Regions from separate parts of the Cryobacterium sp. SO1 genome, predicted to be linked through region 2. Evidence: predicted binding sites of a transcription regulator. Region 2 holds the regulator's gene; the other holds the start of a gene.
What was found. Region 2 encodes LexA, which represses DNA repair genes until DNA is damaged. Its sites were predicted from a motif close to TCGAACANNTGTTCGA; they were not measured.
Positions count from the first base shown of each region.

Region 1: a site for LexA is predicted at 8,773-8,788, ahead of BJQ95_RS02020 (Rv2578c family radical SAM protein). Genes of this name have one in related genera too.

Region 1 covers NZ_CP067394.1:407,284-418,281, forward strand. The annotation lists gene BJQ95_RS01980 (GGDEF domain-containing protein) at 1-165, shown strand, start outside; gene BJQ95_RS01985 (hypothetical protein) at 268-867, opposite strand; gene BJQ95_RS01990 (glycosyltransferase family 2 protein) at 984-2,429, shown strand; gene BJQ95_RS01995 (hypothetical protein) at 2,426-2,788, shown strand; gene BJQ95_RS02000 (IS1182 family transposase) at 3,063-4,619, opposite strand; gene BJQ95_RS02005 (response regulator transcription factor) at 4,766-5,725, opposite strand; gene BJQ95_RS02010 (glycoside hydrolase family 6 protein) at 5,821-6,816, opposite strand; gene BJQ95_RS02015 (malate:quinone oxidoreductase) at 7,038-8,468, shown strand; gene BJQ95_RS02020 (Rv2578c family radical SAM protein) at 8,797-9,891, shown strand; gene BJQ95_RS02025 (sensor histidine kinase) at 10,065-10,998, shown strand, end outside.
Region 2 covers NZ_CP067394.1:1,237,533-1,248,530, forward strand. The annotation lists gene miaA (tRNA (adenosine(37)-N6)-dimethylallyltransferase MiaA) at 1-222, shown strand, start outside; gene dapF (diaminopimelate epimerase) at 262-1,143, shown strand; gene BJQ95_RS05800 (class I SAM-dependent methyltransferase) at 1,240-1,860, opposite strand; gene hflX (GTPase HflX) at 1,902-3,443, shown strand; gene BJQ95_RS05810 (methylenetetrahydrofolate reductase) at 3,726-4,769, shown strand; gene metE (5-methyltetrahydropteroyltriglutamate--homocysteine S-methyltransferase) at 4,769-7,090, shown strand; gene lexA (transcriptional repressor LexA) at 7,169-7,792, opposite strand; gene BJQ95_RS05825 (LysM peptidoglycan-binding domain-containing protein) at 8,211-8,609, shown strand; gene BJQ95_RS05830 (histidinol-phosphate transaminase) at 8,750-9,835, shown strand; gene hisB (imidazoleglycerol-phosphate dehydratase HisB) at 9,845-10,462, shown strand; gene hisH (imidazole glycerol phosphate synthase subunit HisH) at 10,459-10,998, shown strand, end outside.

The DNA.
Region 1 (10,998 bases), 830 kb from region 2:
CAGATCCGGCTCACCGCGAGCTTCGGCATCGCGGACACCTTCGACCACGGCTACGACCTCGACGAGCTCAGCACGGCCGCCGGCCAGTCCATCGAGGTCGTCAAGCGCCGCGGCGGCAACGACATCGCCGTCACGACCGAGCCCGCCCCCGCCCGCGACCTCTAGTCCCGCGCCCCGCCCCTTCGCGAACCGTGAGTTAAGCCCCCAAAAACGCAAGTCTTGGGTTCTTAAGTCACAGTTCGCGAGGGTAGGTTCGCGAGACCAGGGCTACGGAACGATGGCGATCGTGATCTGGTCGCTGGCGGTCTGCTTCGCGAACGAGGTCGCCGTCGGCGTCGTCTGGATGAGCAGCTCGTAGGTGAACGACAGGGTGACGCTGGTGGCCGCGGGGTCGATGGCCGACATCACGTAGGTCTGGCCGTAGCTGTATGGCGCTTTCATGAGGTAGCCGGGGGCCAGGGTGGACTGGTCCACGAACGTTGCGGGCGGCTCCAGCGGGCCCGTGGGCCCGGTGACGGCCGTTACGACGGTCATCGTGGACAGGAAGACGTCCTGGCCGTCGTCGGTGCCGAGCGTGGCGCTGAGCGAGAAGCTCACGGGCTTGTTCGCGGCCGCGGTCCACTTGCCCATGTTCAGGGTCGAGGAGTAGTCCACGGTCAGCGCCGCATCCCCGGCCGTGAGCTGGTGCCGGGTCGAGCCGGTGGCCAGGTCGTTCGCGATCGCCGTGATGGTCGCTTGTGCCGTGGGGGTGGCGGATGCGCCCGCATTCAGGTCCGCCCACGGCGCCTGCCCGCACGCGGAAAGGGTCAGCGTGAGCCCGGCGGCACAGGTGAGGGCTGCCAGGCGGGTGCGGATTGACGTCGGCATGGGATCCCCCGATTTGCTCTGTGCGAGCGACTGCTGCGCTGATCTTGAGTTTATCTTGTGAAAACCTTGACTTGATTGGGGGTCAAACCGTGTGTCGGCCTGCCAGAGTGGATTTTGTGAACGAGAGAAACAATTACGCCAAGATCATCCCGGTCGTCGACCCGGTGGCCGATGCCTATGCCAACGAGTTCAACTCGATGGTGCAGGGCCTACCGTCGTCCCGTCCCATGGTCGGCTGTATCGTTCCCGCGTACAACGAGGCCGACTCCATCGGCGGTGTCCTCGAGTCGCTCCTGGCCCAGACCCGGCTGCCCGACGTCATCCACGTGGTGGTCAACAACACCACCGACGACACCGTCAAGATCGCCAGCAAGTTCGCCGGCCCGCACGAGGTCGTCACCGAGGGCGTCATGCAGTTCACCGAGGTGTTCGTGCACGACATCGGCGAGAACCCCGACAAGAAGGTCGGCGCGCTCAACTACGGCTTCTCGCTCATCGAGGGCTGTGACTTCCTGCTCGGCGTCGACGGTGACACCACCGCCTCGCCGAACGCCGTGGAGCAGCTCGAGGCCGAAATCTCCTCGGACACCCGGGTCGGCGGCATCTCGGCGATCTACAGCATCGACGACACCGTGATCAACGGCATCATCCCCAGCTTCCTCATCGCCGGCCAGCGCGCCCAGTTCGCCGCGTTCAACATGCAGAACATGCTCCGCGGCCGCAACATGGCCGTGCTCGGCGGCCAGTTCTCGATCTTCTCCATCAAGGCCCTGCGCGAGGTGATGGTCGACAGCCACCAGGCCACGCCATGGGTGAAGGACAGCGAGGTGGAGGACTCCCTGCTCTCGCTGCAGATCAAGAGCGCCGGCTACCTCACCAAGATCAGCGCCCAGGCCCGCGCCAACGTGGGCGGCATGACCACCCTCCGCGGCCTGGATGCCCAACAGGTCAAGTGGAACTTCGGCGCCATCGAGCTCATGTGGCCCGGTCAGCGCGGCGACACCAAGGGCCAGCCCTTCCACCCCAACCTGCGGCTGCGCTGGCTCGAGAACTTCTCCATGATCGTCAACGTGCTCACCCGGGTTATGTTCTTCATCCTGCTGTTCGCGTCGCTGTCGATCAACGCGTTCGTGTTCAGCCCGATCTGGCTGGTCCCGCCGATCGTGGCGCTGCTGCTGAACCTGCGCACGGCACTGTCGATGAAGAATCGCAACGGCAAAGACATCTTCTTCGCCATCGGCTTCATCCCCGCCGAGATCTACATGTGGGTGCGCATCGGCCACTTCGTGCGGGCCTGGACCAAGTTCGCCAGCAACAAGCAGGTCGACAATTGGGCGGAGCAGGCCAAGGCCGAGCGCGGCTCAGGCAACGCCCACCTCGTGCCCCTCCTAGTGGGGCTCGCCGCCGCGGCGGCAATGGTGTTCATCTGGATGCAACTGCCCATCGTGATCCAGTCCACCATCCTGTGGATCGGATGGCCGATCCTTGGAGTGACCACAGTGCTGCAGACCCTGACCATGTTCTTCACCCTGATCAAGCGCCACCGCGGCTACAAGGTTTGAGCGCCCACATCGAAGCCACCGCGTTGCGCGCGCTGCTGACCCAGGTAGGCGGCGACCATGACCTGCAGCGCCGTTTTGTGCACGACTTCGTGCACCTGTGGCACAGCCGGTCCCAGCGCCTGGCCGCGGCATTGGGCGCGCAGTACCCGAACGCCGAAGAAGCCCACGTGGTGTTGCTGAGCATCCGCTCGAGCAGCACCATGGTGGGGGCGATCACGGTGGAGGCCACCGCCGCCATGATGCACGATGCCCTGCGCGACGGCGACATCCCCGGCTCGATGCGTCACATCAGGCGCCTCAACGAGGTCGGCGAGCAGGCCTGCGCCGACCTCGCCACCATGTTCGCGCTGCAGCGCTGACGCCTCCCGTTGCCGCGCGTCGCCGCACCCCCTGTGCACCACCGCACCTCGGGTGGGTCGGCGCGCCTGCACTAGGAGGGCGCTGAATATTAGGGGTCCAGTTGCCTCGGCGAGTTCTTCGAGTGTTTTTTTGCTCCGCTGTGGGGCTTTGTGCGGTCGACTGAGCGATCGGCCACGATGGTGGGATCTCGCGTCGGGGCTGATCGATGGGGCCGTAGTGGGCGGCTCTGCCGCCTGGGACCGTGCGCCGAGGTGGTCCTTGTGCGTCGGGGTGTTATCCAAGGGCCCAAACCCCGTTCTGGCTGGTCAAACCGAGGTTGAGGAGCCGTTTGAGATTGATCGCGGCAGCACGGATCACCCACCCCGCATTGTTCTTGGCAACGCCGCGGTAGCGGACCCGCCGGGCCCCGCGCGTCATCCACGCCAGCGTCCGTTCAATCATTGGACGGTGCTGGCGATAAAGGGCTTGAAAGTCCGGGTCCTGAGCGGTGACGCGGTGCTCCCGGCGAACCTGATCCAGCGGATGAATCTGCATCTTCTTGCCGGACTTCGCGGTGGTGCACTGCGCCATCAGCGGGCAGGCCTTGCACGAACTACCAAAACTGGCCCGTCGTTTCGGGCTGAGCGACCGGACGTTCCCGGCCGGGCAGGTCACGGTCTGCAGGGTTTCATCCACGGTGAAGTCATCGATGGTGAATCCGCCCGGAACGGCTCGGCCCAGCGGCATCGGCTTGATGATCGGCCGGTGCCCAGCGGCATGAATCTCGGTCAGGAGCCCGCCGCTGCCATAGGCCGAATCACCCAGCACGTCAATGTTTTGCTCACCGATGCTGACGTCGGCCGCGAGCAGCTCGCCGCCGCGAGCCGCGTCGCTGTTTTGCGAACCAGAGGCTTTCGTGAGCATTGCCGCCGTCACCAACCCGGTGTCGGGCTCCGCGTTGACGTGGGCTTTATAGCCGTCGATCTTTTTCTGGCGGCTCTTGTGCGCATGGCGGGCATCAGGATCGACGGTGGAAATCACCCGGTCGGGAGCGACCCGGCGGGCGATCCGCCACCGCCCGTCGGTCCCGTCGGACCCGTCGGCGGGTTCCACGTCTTGGCCGGCGACCAAGGCAAGCAGCGCGACGGTTTCCTGCTGCTTCTTGTTGAGGATATGGACGTTGATGCTGCCCAGCAGAGCGAGAGCATCGGTGACCAGGCGGGAGACGAGCTCGTCGCGGGCGTCGCGGTCGTCCCACGCAATGTCGGGCTTGCCCGGCTGGGAGTAATCATGGCCGGTCAAGCCGGCGACGCTCACGTCCGCGCCGGGGATCTCCCGGCCAACACGGCGGATCTGTCCGACCAGCTGCGTGACGGTGTCCTGCCGGGCAACCGCATCCTCCAAAATTGTTGAGTCCAACGCCCGGCGTTTGCGCCCCGACAATGCTCCGGACTGGGCAATGACCGCGGTCACGGCCTCAAAAATGCGGTGCGGCCGGTCACTGGCAGCCAAGCGTTTGCGCCAATAGACCAGCACGGTCGGGTGGAAAGAGGTTTCAGTCAGCGCGAACCCGCAGGCGGCTTTCCACCGCAGGTCATACGTCAACGCCTCGGCCGCTTCCCTGTCGGAAAGGTTGTGCAGTGTTTGCAACACCATCACCGACGCGATCACGTCCGCCGGTATTGACGGGCGGCCGTTCTGCGAGGAAAACAAGTCCGCAAACGCATCATCGGGAAACAGCTCCCGACGGTGCGCTGCGAGGAAAGCGAACACCGATCCAGGCGGAAGCAAGTGCCCCGCTACGGCATCGACATCGTAAATCTCACGCTGACCATCATCACAACCCTGCATCACCCCAGTCTTAACGACCAAGAGCCGACCCGCCGCAGGCGCGCCTTAAATAAGCGACACCCGCACCCAAAGTTGTTCAGCGGCCTCCTAGCGGGCGCGGTGCACCACCAGGGGTGCAACGAACGCACCCAGGGCGGAGGGGCGACCTAGAACGTGTCGCGCCCGGCCTCATCCGACGCCGCGAGGCGGTAGCCGACGCCGCGCACGGTCTCGAGCCAGCGCGGGGAGGTGAGGCTGTCGCCAAGTTTGCGGCGCAGGTTGCTCAGGTGCGCCTCAACGGCGCGCTTGTCGGCCTCGTTCACGTAGTAGGACGTCACGTAGCTCTCGCCGCGCAGCAGCAGCGCCAGGTCGGCCTTGCTGCGCACCCGCCGCTTCGATTCGAGCAACGCGGCCAGCAGGTCGAACTCGGTGCGGGTGAGGTCCAGCTCCACGGTGCCGAGCATGGCCAGGCGCATGTCGTTGCTGAGCCGCAGGCCGTTGTGTTCCAGCCAGTCGTCCGCCCGCTCGTCGCTGCTGGCGGAGGCGGCGGAGGTCGCCTGCGCCACCGGTGCGGCGTGCGCGCCCGTGTGCGTGCCGGGAACCGAAACCGGGGCCAGGCTCGGCGGCAGGTCGGCGGCGGGCGGAGCAGGCGCCATCACCGGCGGCACATAGGCGGGGGTGAACGCGGGCTCGGCGGCCACCGGCGCGGCCGGGGCGTACGCGACCGGCGCCACCGTCGCGACCGGTTCCTGCTCGGTGCCGTCCGGCGGCAGCGCCAGGCGGGGCCGGCGCAGCATGGCGTCGATGCGGGCGCGCAGTTCACGCGGCCGGAACGGCTTGGTCAGGTAGTCATCGGCGCCGGCCTCGAGGCCCTGCAGGGTGTCGATCTCCTCGTCGCGGGCGGTGAGCATCACAAGATACGTGGCGCTGAACGCGCGAATCCGCTTGGCGGTCTCGAAGCCGTCCATGCCGGGCATGCTCACGTCGAGAGTCGTGACGATCGGGTCATAGGCGCGAACCGCGCGCACCCCGTCCAGACCGTTGCTCGTCGCGATTGCGTCGAATCCGGCCTGCGTGAGTACGGCTTCAAGCAGATGGCGGATGTCTGCGTCGTCCTCAATAATCACCGCTACCCTGCGAATTTCCCCGGCTGACGACATACCTGAGTATATGACGTGGTCTGAGCATCCATCACCTCGACCAGGGCGAGCCCGGAGGCCCGTTACCAGCCGGCGGCGGCCGCGAGTTCGAGGGCTCGCTCGTTCCACCATTCGCCCGCGGCCGGCCCGTTGTTGCAGGTGCCGTCGCTCTCGCCGGGTTCCTTCACCCACAGGTTCGCGTCGCGCAGGCCCCCATCGGTGGTCGCCTCCGGGGTGGTGCCCAGCGCCCGGCCGGTGGGGTTGCACCACTCTCCGTTGCCGCCGCGGCCGTTGCGCGAGGTGTCGACGATGAAGTGGGCGCCATTCGTCAGGGCGGACACCGCTTCGCCGAAGGCCTGCTCCGCGGCCGAGTCGTTGTAGTTGGAGACGTTCGTCGCGAAACCGCGCACGTTCTGCACGCCGGCCCGGTTGAGCAGGTCAGCGGCGGTGGCCGGGTCGAGCCAGTCGGAGTGGCCCGCGTCGAGGTACACCGTGGCGAGCGTGGGCGCGAAGGTGCTGATGCCCTGCTGAATCTGCTGCACCCGCTGGTCGACGTTGCCGCACTCCGTGGCCAGTGACAGGGCATCCGGTTCGAGAATCACCACGGATGGCGTGAGTGTGAGCGCCGTCGCTATCGAGGCAACCCAGGTCGGGTAGTCGGTCTCCGAGAGGCCGCCGGCGGAGAAGTTGCCGCAGTCGCGGTCGGGGATGCCGTAGATGACGAACACCGGCGTCTGCCCGGTGGCGACGGCGGCGTCCACGATCGCGGCGACGTCGGCCTGCACGGTGTCCATCGGGTATTTCTCCGGCAGCAGCCAGATCGCGGCGGGCTGCTCCGCCATCCGCGCCAGGGTGGCGGCCTCGGCGGAGTCCGGGTCGGCGGTCGCGGCGGCGGCGGCGGCCCCGTTCGCGGTCGAATCAGGGTTGGTATAGAGGGAGAGCCCGGCGAGCGGGTTGCTGTGGGCGGCGCTGGTCACCGGAACGGCGAAGGTCCCGATGAACAGGCCCAGGGCCACGATGGGCGCGGCGAGGGCGATGATGCCCAGGGAAATGCCCAGACGGCTTCCGGTGGAGTCCATTGGGCCATCCTATGGGTCACCCCTATGGGTCACCCCTATGGGTCACCCCGGTGGGTCACCCTTGTGAGTAATCCCGACACGGCGCCGCGGATGCTCGCCCGCGGCACCCCGGCCGGCTGCCGCGCCCGCAGCCGCACCCCGCCGAAGCCGCCCGCGCGCCGGGTTAGAGTAAGAACGTGAATTCAGAAAAGGTCGATGTCGCCCTGATTGGCGGGGGAATCATGAGCGCCACCCTGGCCACCCTGCTCGCCGAACTGCAGCCCGACTGGAACATCCAGGTCTACGAGCGCCTCGGCGAGCTCGCCCAGGAGAGCTCGAACCCGTGGAACAACGCCGGCACCGGGCACGCGGCGCTCTGCGAACTCAACTACATGCCGCAGGCGGCCGATGGCTCCGTCACCGCCGAGAAGGCCGTGGCCATCAACGAGCAGTTCCAGATCAGCCGCCAGCTCTGGGCGCACCTGGTCGAAACCGGGGTGCTGCCCGAGCCGGAGAAGTTCATCAACTCCACCCCGCACATGACGTTCGTGCACGGCGCCGCCAACGTGGACTACCTGCGCAAACGCCGCGACGCGCTCGCCGACCAGCCGCTGTTCGCCGGCCTCGAGTACAGCGAAGATCCCGCCGTGATCGAGACCTGGACCCCGCTGCTCACCACGAAGCGCGCCGCCACCCAGAAGATCGCCGCGACCCGCATCGAATCCGGCACCGACGTGGACTTCGGCGCCCTCACCCGCTACCTCTTCGACTCGCTCAAGAAGCGCGGCGTGAAGGTGCACCTCAACCAGCAGGTCACCAGTCTCAAGCAGCAGGACGACGGCTCTTGGAAGCTCAAGCTGCTCAGCCTGGTAGGCCGGTACACGAACACCGTCGAGGCCAAATTCGTTTTCGTCGGCGCCGGCGGCGGCGCCCTCGCCCTGCTGCAGAAGAGCGGCATCCCCGAGATCAAGGGTTTCGGCGGCTTCCCCATCAGCGGCCAGTTCCTGCGAACCGCCAACCCCCAGGTCGTGGCCCAGCATCAGGCCAAGGTCTACGGCAAGGCCGCCGTGGGCGCCCCGCCGATGTCGGTGCCACACCTCGACACCCGGGTGGTGGATGGCGAGACCTCGCTTCTGTTCGGCCCGTTCGCCGGCTTCAGCCCCAAGTTCCTCAAAACCAGCACCTGGTTCGACCTGCCGTTCTCGGTGCGCGCGCACAACCTCGTGCCGATGCTCGCCGTGGCCAAGAACAACTTCGGCCTGATGAAGTACCTGATCGGTGAGGTTTTCGCCTCCCGAAAGGCCAAACTGGGCGCGCTGCAGGAATTCATGCCCACCGCCAAGGCCGAGGACTGGGAGCTGATCACCGCCGGTCAGCGCGTGCAGGTGATGAAGAAGGATGCCGCGCAAGGCGGCATCCTGCAGTTCGGCACCGAGGTCATCACCTCCGCCGACGGCAGCATCGCGGGGCTGCTCGGCGCCTCGCCCGGAGCCTCCACCGCGGCCCCGATCATGGTGGACCTGCTGGCGCGCTGCTTCCCCGGCGAGTACTCCCGCTGGGAGCCGCAGCTGCGAGAAATGGTCCCGAGTCTGGGCACCAAGCTCTCCGACGACCCCGCAGCCGCAGCCGCCTCCCTGGCCGCCACCGCGGCAACCCTGCACCTCACCGCGTAGGTTCTCCGGGGATCGCCCGGAAAACAGGAAACAGTGAGTTTAGGAGGACGCAATCGGCGAAAGCATCCTCGTAAACGGACTATGGCCTTATTATCGTGCGTGGTCCCCAACGCCCCGCCCGACGGATGCGCCCCCCGCCGAGCCGGCTTGGCGGCACCCGTAGCGCATAACTCCTGCAATTTCGTCTGAAGAGGCCCAAAACCGGCCGTTTGGGCTGGTTTTCGCGAGGATTGCAGGAGTTATGTCACACCCGCGCCCGTTACGGCGCTGGCGGATGACCGGCCCGCCTGCGCTTGCATCCCACTCGAACATGTGTTCGACTGGATGCATGCGCTGGAGTGGACAGGAACTGACGACAGAGCAGGCCGGCGCGCTGCCCGGCCTCGCCCGCCTGAACAACCTGGTGCGCAGCGTCCGCACCCCCGAATTCGACGGGATCACCTTCCACGAGGTGCTCGCCAAGTCCGCCCTCAACCGCGTGCCCGGCCAAAGCGCCATGCCGTTCGGCTGGACCATCAACCCGTACCGGGGCTGTTCTCATGCGTGTGCATATTGTTTTGCCCGCCCCACCCACAACTACCTCGACCTCGACGCCGGTAAGGACTTCGACAACGAGATCATCGTCAAGGTCAACGTGGCCGAGGTGCTCCGCAAAGAGCTCACCAAGCCCACCTGGGGCAAGCATCCGGTGGCCCTGGGCACCAACACCGACCCGTACCAGCGGGCCGAGGGACGCTACCGGCTGATGCCCGGCATCATCGCGGCGCTCGCCGACTCCGGCACCCCGTTCTCGATCCTCACCAAGGGCACCCTGCTGCGCCGCGATCTCGACCTGCTCCAGGAAGCCAGCCTGCGGGTGCCGGTAGACCTCGCCATGTCGATCGCGATCTACGACGACGCCCTGCAGCAGGCCGTGGAACCGGGCACTCCGAGCACCAAGGCCCGGCTGGCCACGGTCAGCGCCATTCGCGACAAGGGCATGGACTGCTCGGTCTTCATGATGCCGATCCTGCCTTTCCTCACCGATACCCGCGCCCACCTCGACGAGGCCATGCGGCAGGCCAAGGCCGCCGGCGCCACCGGGGTGCTCTACAGCGCCCTCTATCTCAAGCCGGGCGTCAAGGAGTGGTACTTCCACTGGCTCGAACAGGACCACCCCGAGCTGATGCCCAAGTACCACGAGCTTTACAAACGCGGGGCCTACGCGCCCAAGGAGTACCGCCAGTGGCTGGCCGAGCGCATCCAGCCGCTGATTCGCGCGCACGGGCTGCAGCGCCGCACCGAGGATCCGGCCACCGGCGGCATCCTCTCGACGGCCCTGACCGCGGCGCCCTCCCGCGCCGCCCAACCCGGCGGCCCGGTCGTCCCGCCCTCCCTGATCGCCGCCGAGCTGCCGCTCGACCTGACACCCACCCTGTTCTGAGCTGCGCGAGTCAGGCGCCGCCAGGCGGGTGGCGCGCCACGGGCATAGCGGCGCCTACCCCGCACAGCGGCACAACAGGCTCGATCAACGGGACACTCGCCTACTCAACGGAGGGGGAGTACCGACGCACACTCTGCCGCACAACTGCGATAATCAGCGGTGGAGAGGGCGCAATGTCACTAGGTCTACCCGGCCACCTGGTCAAGGCCACGCTCAGTCGTGCCCTGGCCCGGGCGTCGCACTGGTTCGGCCTCGTCTGCCTGGCCGGCGCCCTGTTCTCGGTGCTGGCGCTGAGCGTGTTCCCGCCCACCGACCGGCTACAGGTCACCGTCGCCGCGATCCTCGGCATGGGCGCGCTGCTGGCCCTGCTCGCCCGCTGGCGCACGGTGCCGCTCACCCTCGCCTACCTGCTGCTCGGCGCCGTGTGCACCTACCTGTTCACCAGCGCGGTGCTGGGCATGCCCGGCGTCTTCCCGTCCTCGGACATGTTCCTGATCTCCCTGCCCAAGATGGCCCTGATCATGGTCGGCGGCGCCGGCTCCGGCGCGCTGATCGGCGTGCTGTGGAGCACGGTCGGTTTCCTCCTCGCCGAGGTCGCCGCCACCCTCGCCGTCTCGCAAACCCCGGTGCCCGACCGCCCCGACGTGTTCAGCATCGTCACCTACCTGTTTCTGGTCGGCGTGATGCTGCTCGACGGACTCGCCCGCCGCACCGGGCGCACCGCCCAGCCGGCCATCCACCGGGCCGTGCAAGACGACGAGTCCCGCATCCTGCGCCACGACTTCGACGTGCGTGCCATCGCCCTCATGCACGACACCACCCTCAACCAGCTGGTGTCGGTGGCCCGCGCCAAACCCGGCCCCATGACCCGCGGCCTCGAGGCGGGCCTCCGCGAGACCCTGCAGACCCTCGCCGACCGTGACTGGCTCACCCACGTCGACGAACGCACCGCCGCATCCGCCGGCAATGACGGATGGCTGTCCAGCGCCGTGTTCCGCGCCATCGACCGCATGCGTGACCGTGGTCTGGTCGTGGACATCACCGGCGACAAGGAGTCACTCGCCCGCCTCGACCCGCAGAGTGACCGGGAGCTGGGCCTGGCGGTGC
Region 2 (10,998 bases):
CTGGAGGGCGGCGTGACCGCCAGCCGGGCGATCGGCTACGCGCAGGCCCTCGGCCAGGTGCGCGGCACCCTCGCACAGGCCGACGCCGTCGAAGCGACCCAGCAACTCACCCGGCGTTATGCCCGCCGCCAGGTGAGCTGGTTCAAACGCGACCCGCACACACACTGGATCGACGCCGACGCCCCCGACCGTGTCGAGCAGGCGGCCGCTCAGCTGCCCTGACGCGAGAAGCACGCGGGCCCGAGTCCCTAAACTGGGCACATGGGCATCGATCTGCACTTCTCCAAAGGCCACGGCACCGGCAACGACTTCGTGCTCTTCGCCGACCCCGACGGTCTGCTGACGCTCACGCCCGAGCAGATTCAGGACATCTGCGACCGCCAGTTCGGCGTCGGAGCCGACGGCATCATCCGCGCCGTGCGCTCCGCCCACCTCGACGCCGGCGCGGCCGCCCTCGCCGAAGACGACGGTGCTGAGTGGTTCATGGACTACTGGAACGCCGACGGCACGGTGTCGGAGATGTGCGGCAATGGCATCCGCGTCTACACCCGGTTCCTGCTCGAGCAAGGGCTGGTCGAGCTCGGCCCTGGCGAGACCCTGGCCATCGGCACCCGCAGCGGGGTGCGCGACGTGCAGCGGAACGCCACCGGCTACCAGGTGGACCTGGGCCGCTGGCGTCTGGAGCCGGGGGAGACCCTCGTGCGCGCCAAGAACCTCGCTGTGGCCCGCCCGGGCCTCGGCATCAATGTGGGCAACCCGCACGTCGTCGTCGCCCTCGCCGACGAGGGCGAGCTCGACAGCGCCGACCTCACCTTCATCCCGCAGCTCGAACCGGAGCCGGCCGAGGGAGCCAATGTGGAATTCGTGCTGCCGCACGACCCGCTGGTGGTCGACGGCGTCGGCCGTATCCGGATGCGCGTGCACGAGCGCGGCAGCGGCGAAACCCTCTCCTGCGGCACCGGCGCTGTCGCGGCCGCGCTGGCCACTCGGCACTGGGCCGGCCAGGGCGCGCCCAACCAGTGGCGCGTCGAGGTCCCCGGCGGTGTGCTGGGCGTGCGGATGTTCCCCACCGAAGACGGCGAGCACGTTTCGCTCTCCGGTCCCGCGACCCTGGTCTTCACCGGAACCCTCACCGTCGCCTGAGCCGCCCGTCCCATTCCGCGAACTGCGAGTTAAGCCCCAAGTTCGCGCGTTTTTGGGTGCTTAACTCACAGTTCGCGGCAGGGAAAGGGGCTGGGTCTAGGGGAGGCGGTGGGTGCGCAGGATGCGGAAGCCCTTGTCGGTGGCGTACCGGGAGACCGCCAGGGCACCGGGCTGGTCCGGGAACTCCTCGGCCAGCCAGCGCTGCAGCGAATCGGACCCGAGGTTGCGCTGCACAACGAGCCAGGCATCCGTGCCGGGCGTCAGCCACGGCAACCAGTGCTCGAGCATCGAGTGCAGCTCGGCCTTGCCCACGCGGATGGGCGGGTTCGACCAGATGCCCGCGAAAGACAGGGTTTCGGGAACATCCGCCGGCAGAACCGCGTTGATGTTGGTGAGTCCGAGGTTGGCGGCGTTCATCCGCACCAGCTCGAGGGCTCGCTCGTTGACGTCGACGGCCCAAACCGTGGCGGACGGATCGGCCAGAGCCAGGTGCAGGCTGATCGGTCCCCAGCCGCAGCCGAGGTCCAGCACATCCCCGCCGCCGGAGGGCAGCGGAGCCTCACGCATCAGAACCTTGGTGCCGGTGTCGATGTGCTCGGGAGAGAAAATCGCGTTCGCGGTGGTGACCTCGCGGATCGCGCCGGCGATCTTCACGGTGATCTGCCGCAATTTCAGGTCGCTGCCCGGAGCCGACGAGAAATAGTGTTCGGATGCCATACAACGAACTTATCGAAAGAAGAGGAACTACAGTTAAAGCAATGGATGAATCAACCGCTCCACACGACGATGACGATGTAGTTGCGCGCGTGCTGGCGAGCGCCGAGAGCCGTTCGTCCGGCTACTCCTTATTCGCTAGCGGGTCCGCACAGGCCCTGCAGGCCCGACCTGCCGACGGCGGATTCGACGGCGGCGATCACGACGGTGAACAGACCGAGCGTGAAGACCGCAATGCCCTGCGCCGCGTCGGTGGGCTCTCCACCGAACTGCAGGACGTCACCGAGGTCGAATACCGCCAGCTGCGCCTGGAGAACGTCGTGCTGATCGGCGTGTACTCCGCCCGTAGCCTGCTCGACGCCGAGAACTCCATGCGCGAGCTCGCCGCCCTGGCCGAAACCGCCGGCGCCACCGTGCTCGACGGTCTGCTGCAGCGCCGGGCCACGCCGGACCCGAGCACGTATCTCGGCAAGGGCAAGGCCCTTGAACTCGCGTCTATCGTGGCGGCGCTTGGCGCCGACACCGTGATCGCCGACTCCGAACTGGCGCCCAGCCAGCGGCGTGCCCTGGAGGACGTGGTCAAGGTGAAGGTCATCGACCGCACCGCCGTGATCCTGGACATCTTCAGCCAGCACGCCAAGAGCCGGGAGGGCAAGGCGCAGGTCGAACTCGCCCAGCTCGCCTACCTGCTTCCCCGCCTGCGCGGTTGGGGTGACTCGATGTCCCGCCAGGCCGGTGGCCAGGTGGGTGGCGCCGGGGCCGGCATGGGCTCGCGTGGACCCGGTGAGACGAAGATCGAACTCGACCGCCGCCGCATCCACACCCGCATGTCGCGGCTGCGGAAGCAGATGATCGAGATGAAGCCGGCCCGCGAGGCCAAGCGCGCCAATCGCAAGCGCAACGCGGTGCCCTCCGTCGCCATCGTCGGCTACACCAACGCCGGCAAGTCCAGCCTGCTCAACCGCATCACCAAGGCCGGGGTGCTCGTGGAGAACTCTCTCTTCGCCACCCTCGACGCCACCGTGCGCAAGTCCACGACGGCCGACGGCCGGCTGTACACCTTCACCGACACCGTCGGTTTTGTGCGCAACCTGCCGCACCAGTTGGTCGAAGCGTTCAGGTCCACCCTCGAAGAGGTCGCGGACTCCGACGTCATCATCCACGTCGTCGACGCATCCCACCCCGACCCAGCCAGCCAGCTGGCCACGGTGCGTGAGGTGATCGGCGAGGTCGGCGCCAGCGACATCCACGAGCTGGTGCTGTTCAACAAGAGCGACCTGGTCGGCGACGACGACCGTCTGGTGCTGCGCGGACTGGCCCCCAAGGCGATCTTCGTGTCGGCACGCACCGGTGAAGGCATCCAGGAGGTGCTGCAGGTCCTGGAAACCATGCTGCCCCGACCGGAGATCCGGTTGGACCTGCTGATTCCGTACGACCGAGGCGACCTCATTCCGATCCTGCACGAGCAGGGCAAGGTGCTGGCACTGGACTACTCGGAGACCGGCACCCAGGTCACCGCACTGGTCTCGCCCGGTATCGAGGCCCAGTTCACCCCGTACGTGGTGATCCCGGCCATCGCCGGCTAAGACGCATCCCGCCCGAAGGCGGCACCCTCATCCTGAACCAGGAGCGAGTGCCGCCTTCGGCTCGTTAAGCCGTGTGAATGCGGCACGTAACATTCGGCCATGCACCAGCGCGGCCCGAACGCGCATTGTTAGAGTCATCTCATTCGTTGCCGGCAGGGATATCCTGCCCGGCATGGAGCGACAGCCGAGCCCGGCACCCGCCCGCGAGCACCTGCCGGTTTGCCCGGCGGTCCGCGGCCGCCAGGCCCACCGATCTGAACCCACCATGCCGAATGAGGAACCATGACCGCGAGCCCAGAATCAGCATCAACGGACCCGGCCTGTCCGCCCACCACGCCATTCTCGTTCGAGCTGTACCCGCCCAAATCGGATGCCGCCGCAACCGCACTGCACACCACCATCGACGCCCTCGCCGCGGCCGCACCCGACTTCATCTCGGTGACCTACGGGGCCAGCGGCTCCTCCCGCACCTCGTCCCTGGACGTGCTTCGCTACATCCTCCAGGCCACCCGGGTCGACCCGATGGCACACCTGACCTGCGTCGGCTCCTCGCACGCCGAGGCGAGCAGCCTGATCCGCGAGTTCCTCGACGCCGGAGTGCGGAGCTTCCTGGCCCTGCGCGGAGACCCGCCCGAGGGGCTCGCGGAAGGCGACACCTTTCTGGGCGACCTGCAGAGCGCCGGTGAACTCGTGCAACTGATCCACCGGGTACAGGCCGAACGGGTGCCGTACCGGGAGACGCCGATCCCCGGACTGCCCCGTGCCCGCGCCGTCAAGACCGAACACGAACACGTGCGCATCGCGGTGGCCGGGTTCCCGAACGGGCACCCGCGCTCCCGGTCCACGGCGCAGGACATCGACACCCTGCTGGCCAAGCAGGCCGCCGGAGCCAACCTTGCCATCACCCAACTCTTCTTCCACGCCGACCACTACCTGAGCTTCATCCAGCGGGCCAGGGAGGCCGGGGTGGAGTTCCCGATCCTCCCGGGGATCATGCCCGTCACCAGCCCCGGCCGGTTGCGGCGCATCCTCGAGCTCTCCGGTGAGGACCTGCCCTCCGAGCTGGCGATCCAGCTGGAGGTCGAGCCCACCGCCGAAGGTCAGCGCGAGATCGGCATCGACCATGCCGTGACCCTGGCGCGAAAGCTCATCGCCGGCGGCGCGCCCGGCCTGCACCTCTACGCCTTCAACCAGCACGAGACCGTCCTCACCGTCCTCGACCGCGCCGGTGCTCTGGCGCCCGGCCGGTCCCAACCCGCACCCCCGACCTCGCCCAGCGCCTCTCTCGGCGTCCACACCGGCATTAACTCCACGAAGGACTATTGATGACCACCACCGTCCCCGCATTCCCCACCGGAACGATCCTCGGCTACCCCAGAATCGGACGCCGGCGCGAACTGAAAAAGGCCGTCGAAGCCTTCTGGGCCGGCCGCATCGACACCGCCGAGCTGGAGGCGGTCGCGTGGGCGCTGCGTCGCACCACCAGGGAGCGCCTCGCCGGACTCGGCCTCGGCCGCGCCGACTCGTCGATCCCCGAGAGCTTCTCGTTCTACGACCAGGTGCTGGATGCCGCCGTCACGGTGGGCGCCGTGCCCGACAGGTTCGCGGACCTCGTTGACGCCGACGGTCGCCTCGACCTGGCCGGCTACTTCACCCTTGCTCGGGGCGCGGGCCAGAACCTGCCCCTCGAGATGACCAAGTGGTTCGACTCCAACTACCACTACCTGGTGCCGGAGATCGGCCCCGAGACCCGGTTCCACCTCGCCAGCGACCGCATCGTGCGGGAATTCGAGGAAGCCGTCGCCGACGGTTTCCTCACCCGGCCGGTCATCGTCGGCCCGGTCACCTTCCTGCTGCTGGCCAAGCCGAGCGAAGTGGCCCCGGCCGGCTTCCACCCCCTCGACCGCCTCGACGACCTGCTGCCCGTCTACGCGACCCTGATCGAACGCCTCGCCGCGGCCGGCGCCGAGTGGGTGCAGCTGGACGAACCCGGTCTCGTGAGCGAGAGCATCGGCATCCCGCGAGATCGCGCCCTGGCCGCCCTCGCCCAGGCCTACAAGACCCTCGGCGGGCTCGACTCCCGCCCGGCCCTGTTCGTCGCAGCCCCCTACGGCAGCCTCGACGACGCCCTTCCCGTGCTGGCCGGCACCCCGGTCGAGGCGATCGGCCTGGACCTGGTGCGCGGCACGGTGCCGGCCGGCATCCCCGGGCTGGACGACACGACCCTCGTTGCCGGTGTCATCGACGGCCACAACATCTGGCGGGGGGACCTCGCGGCGGCATTCGACACAATCGGCCGGCTGCGCGCCCTGACCGACCGGGTCACGGTGTCCACCTCCACCTCCCTGTTGCACCTGCCGCACGACGTCACCGACGAGACCAAGCTCGGTGCGGACCTCACCGGCTGGCTGGCCTTCGCCGATCAGAAGATCGGGCAGGTCGCCACCCTCTCTCGCGGTCTGACCGCGGGCCGGGACGCCATCCAGGCCGAGCTCGCTGCGGCCACAGCATCCCTCGCCGAGCGCCGGGTCGCACCCGGCGTGCGCGACGGTGCCGTGCGCGCCCGGCTCGACAGGCTCAGCCCGGCGGACTTCAGCCGCGGCGACTACGAGACACGGCTCGCCGCGCAGACGGCCGTGCTCAACCTGCCGCCGTTGCCGACCACCACCATCGGCTCCTTCCCGCAGACCGGCGACATCCGCCGCGCCCGTGCCCGCTTGGTCTCCGGCGAGCTGGACCCCGCCGCCTACCAGGACCTCATGCGCGCCGAGATCGACCGGGTCGTGCAACTCCAGGAAGACCTGGGCCTGGACGTGCTGGTGCACGGCGAACCCGAACGCAACGACATGGTGCAGTACTTCGCCGAGAACCTGGACGGCTTCACCGTGACCGAGAACGGCTGGGTGCAGTCCTACGGCAGCCGGTGCACCCGACCGTCCATCCTCTGGGGTGATGTGTCCCGGCCGGCGCCGATCACAGTGGAATGGTCCAGCTACACCCAGAGCCGCACCGAGAAGCCGGTCAAGGGCATGCTCACCGGACCGGTCACCATCCTGGCCTGGTCGTTCGTGCGTGACGACCAGCCGCTGGGCGAGACCGCCCGTCAGGTCGCGCTCGCCCTCCGCGACGAGATCCGAGACCTCGAGGTTGCGGGCATCCAGGTCGTGCAGGTCGACGAGCCGGCGCTGCGGGAGCTGCTGCCGCTGAAGAAGAAGGACCACGCGGACTACCTCGACTGGTCCGTCGGATCGTTCAGACTGGCCACCGCCGGCGTGGCCGATGCGACCCAGATCCACACGCACCTCTGTTACTCCGAGTTCGGGGTCGTCATCGACGCGATCCGCAACCTCGACGCCGACGTCACCAGCATCGAGGCCGCCAGGTCGAAGATGGAGGTCGTGGCCGATCTGCAGGCCAGCGGCTTCGACCACGGTATCGGCCCGGGCGTCTACGACATCCACTCGCCCCGCGTGCCCGGGGTGGCGGAGATCACCGAGCTGCTCGAGCGGGCGCTTGAATCGATCCCCGCCCGCCAGGTCTGGGTCAACCCGGACTGCGGGCTGAAGACCCGCGGCTACGCGGAGACCGTGGAGTCGCTGCGCAACATCGTCGACGCGACGCGCGCCGTGCGGGCGACCCTGGTCTGATCCGTTTTCTTGAGTTCCGCCGGTAACAGAACAGGCCCGACCCCACGCGGGGTCGGGCCTGTTTCGTGGGAACCGGGGCTAGACCGAACGCAACACCGCGACGACCTTGCCGAGGACCTCGGCGTAGTCGCCCAGGATCGGCTCGAAGTTGGTGTTGCGTGGCAGCAGCCAGGTGTGGCCGTCACGCTGCCGCAGCACCTTCACGGTGGCCTCGCCGTCGAGCATGGCGGCGACGATCTCACCGTTCTCCGCGGTCTTCTGCTGACGGATGACCACCCAGTCACCGTCGCAGATGGCGGCGTCGATCATCGACTCACCGACAACCTTGAGCATGAACAGCTCGCCCTTGCCGACCAACTGGCGGGGGAGCGGGAAGATCTCGTCGATCTGCTGGTCGGCCATGATCGGGATACCGGCGGCGATGCGTCCGACGAGCGGCACCATCGCCGCGTCGCCCACCTGGATGCCGGACTGGTAGTCGTCTGCGGCGCCTGGCGTGACCTCCTCGGAGGACTGGGGCAGCTCGATGAGCACCTCCAGCGCGCGTGGCCGGTGCGGGTCGCGACGCAGGTACCCGCTCAACTCGAGCTGGTGCAGCTGGTGGGTCACGCTTGACAGCGAGGACAGGCCCACCGCGTCACCGATCTCGCGCATGCTCGGCGGATAGCCGCGGTCGCGGACCGAACGCTGGATGACGTCCATCACGGCGCGCTGTTTATCGCTCAGGCTCTTGCGGCGTCGCGTGCCGCCCTTGTCCCGAGGTGTGCTCTGTTGTGCCACGGTGTCGCTCCTCTGGTTAGTCGGTTGGGCTGGTGCTCGGTCTGGGGCTGGTGTTGCTAGCTGTGCGGCACGGACCGTGCCGGCACATGGTGCCACCGAAGTGCGTCTGAGAACCGTCGGCGGCAATGTCGGTGGTGTCTGTTTGAGTACTGCTACCCGATCAAAACTGTAGCCACCGAGCGACGATGTCGTAGACATGCATTCGAGTGTGTTGCGGAATATCTCTCCACAATATCCGGAAACAGGGTTGATTGTTCGAACACTCGAAGATATATTCGGAACATAGATTCGCATCTGGCCCTCCCGGCCGAGGGCCAGATGCGTTACCAGGAGGTTTGACATGAGCGCATACGCAGTGAAGCCCGGCTCCATCACCCACGCCGCGGCCAGCCACACCCGAATCAGCCCCGCCCAGGCCAGCACGCCCACCACGCACCTGCGACTGACCCGTCGCGGGCGCGCCGTGTTCACCACCCTCGCCGCGGTGCCCCTGGTGCTCGGCGCCATCGGCGTCGCCCTCAACGGCGGCATGGCCGCGGCCGAGGGCACCGCAGGCATCGGCGCGGCCGCTTTCGACTACGTCACCATCGAAGCCGGCCAGTCCCTCTGGCAGCTGGCCGAGACGATTGCCCCGTCGCAGGACCCGCGCGACGTGATCGCCGACATCGTCAACCTCAACCAGCTCGCCTCCGAGGCCGTGCAGCCCGGCCAGCGCCTCGCGCTACCCGCCGACTACTGATCCGGCCGACTACTGATCCGGCCGACAACTGATCCGGCCGACAACTGATCCGGCCGCCGCATGATCCGGCGCCCGCGTGATCCGGCCACCGCACAGGCCCGTTGAATGAGGCCCGGCGCGGCGCAACTAAGCTTGTTCGGGTGACCAGCCTCGACGACCTGCCCCTGCGTGCCAACCTCCGTGGACAAATCCCGTACGGTGCACCCCAGCTGCACGTGCCGGTGGCGTTGAACGTCAACGAGAACACCCACCCGATCCCGCCCGCCGTCGCCTCCGACATCGCGGCCGCCCTGGCCGACGCCATCCTTACCGTCAACCGGTACCCCGACCGGGAATTCAGCCAGCTGCGGGACGATCTCGCCGGCTACCTCGGCCACGGTCTCACCCGCGACAACATGTGGGCGGCCAACGGCTCCAACGAGGTTCTGCAGCAGGTGCTGCAGGCCTTCGGCGGCCCGGGCCGGTCCCTGCTCGGCTTCGCCCCGACCTACTCGATGTACTCCATTCTCGCGTCCGGCACCGATACCCGCTGGATCCCCGGCGACCGCGACGCCGACTACGAGCTCTCGCCGGAGACCGCCGCCCGGTGGGTGCGGGAGAGCGCGCCGGACATCGTCTTCCTCTGCTCGCCGAACAACCCCACCGGCACACCGCTGTCCCTGGCGACTATCGCAGCCGTCTACAACGCCACCCCGGGCATCGTCGTGGTCGACGAGGCCTACGCCGAGTTCGCACCCGACGGCACCGACACCGCCCTGACCCTGTTGCCGGGCCGGGAACGCCTACTGGTGTCGCGCACCATGAGCAAGGCGTTCGCGTTCGCCGGCGTACGGCTCGGCTACCTCGCCGCCGACCCGGCGGTCACGGATGCGCTGCGCTTGGTGCGGCTGCCTTATCACCTGTCCGCGCTCACCCAGGCGGCCGCCGTCGCGGCGCTGGCCCACACCGGCGAGATGCTCGCCATGGTCGACGACATCCGGGTGCAACGCGACCGGCTGGTCACCGAGCTGAGGGCTCTAGGCTTCAGCCCACTCCGCAGCAGCAGCAACTTTGTGCTCTTCGGCGGGGTCGCCGACCCGCGCGCCACCTTCGAGGCGCTCCTTCTCGACGGCATCCTGATCCGCGACGTCGGAATCCCCGGCCACCTGCGGGTCTCGGCCGGCACCGCCGCCGAGACGACCGCGTTCCTGGACGCCATCGCACGGCTCGCTCCGATAGCCGAATAAACTAACGCCATGAGCAATGTCACGCCCTCGCCTCGCCGTGCCCACCTGCAGCGCGAAACGAGCGAATCGAGCATCGACCTGTCGATCGACCTCGACGGCACCGGGGTGAGCGACATCCACACCAGTGTGCCGTTCTACGACCACCTGCTCACGGCCTTCGCGAAGCACTCGCTGACCGACCTCACCGTGCACGCCAAGGGCGACATCGAGATCGACGTGCACCACACCGTCGAAGACATCGGCATCGTCCTGGGTCAGGCCATCAAGCAGGCCCTGGGCGACAAGTCCGGCATCTCCCGCTACGGCGACGCGCTGGTGCCGTTGGACGAAGCCCTGGTGCAGGCCGTGGTGGACATCTCCGGGCGGCCCTACCTGGTGCACACCGGGGAGCCGGCCGGGTTCGAATTCCACCTCATCGGCGGCCACTTCACCGGCTCCATGGTGCGGCACGTCTTCGAAGCCATCGCCTTCAACGCCGCGCTCACGGTGCACGTCACCGTGGTCGGCGGCCGCGACCCGCACCACATCGCGGAGGCCGAGTTCAAGGCCTTCGCCCGCGCCTTCCGCCAGGCCAAGACCTACGACGCGCTCGTGTCCGGGATCCCGTCCACCAAGGGTGCCCTGTGACCTCGGTCGTCGTCCTGGACTACGGCACCGGCAACGTGCACTCGGCCGTCAAGGCGCTCGAGCTGGCCGGCGCCGACGTCACCCTCACCGGTGACCGCAAGCTCGCCCTCGAAGCCGACGGCCTCCTCGTTCCCGGCGTCGGCGCGTTCAGCGCCGTGATGGCGGCACTGAACGACGCCCACGGTGGGGACATCATCGACAAACGCCTCTCCGGCGGGCGCCCGGTGATGGGGATCTGCGTGGGCATGCAGGTCATGTTCGAACACGGCGTCGAACGCGGCGTCGACACCGAGGGCCTCGGCGAGTGGCCGGGTACCGTCACCGCGCTGCCGGCACCGGTGCTGCCGCACATGGGCTGGAACACCGTCACCGCCGACCCCGAGTCGGTGCTGTTCCGCGGGCTGGAGGAGGAGCGGTTCTACTTCGTGCACTCTTACGCCGCCCAGGAATGGACCCTCGACGTCATGCCGCCGTTCCCGGTTCCCCGGCTCACCTGGGCCGAACACGGAGCACCGTTCCTGGCCGCGGTCGAGAAC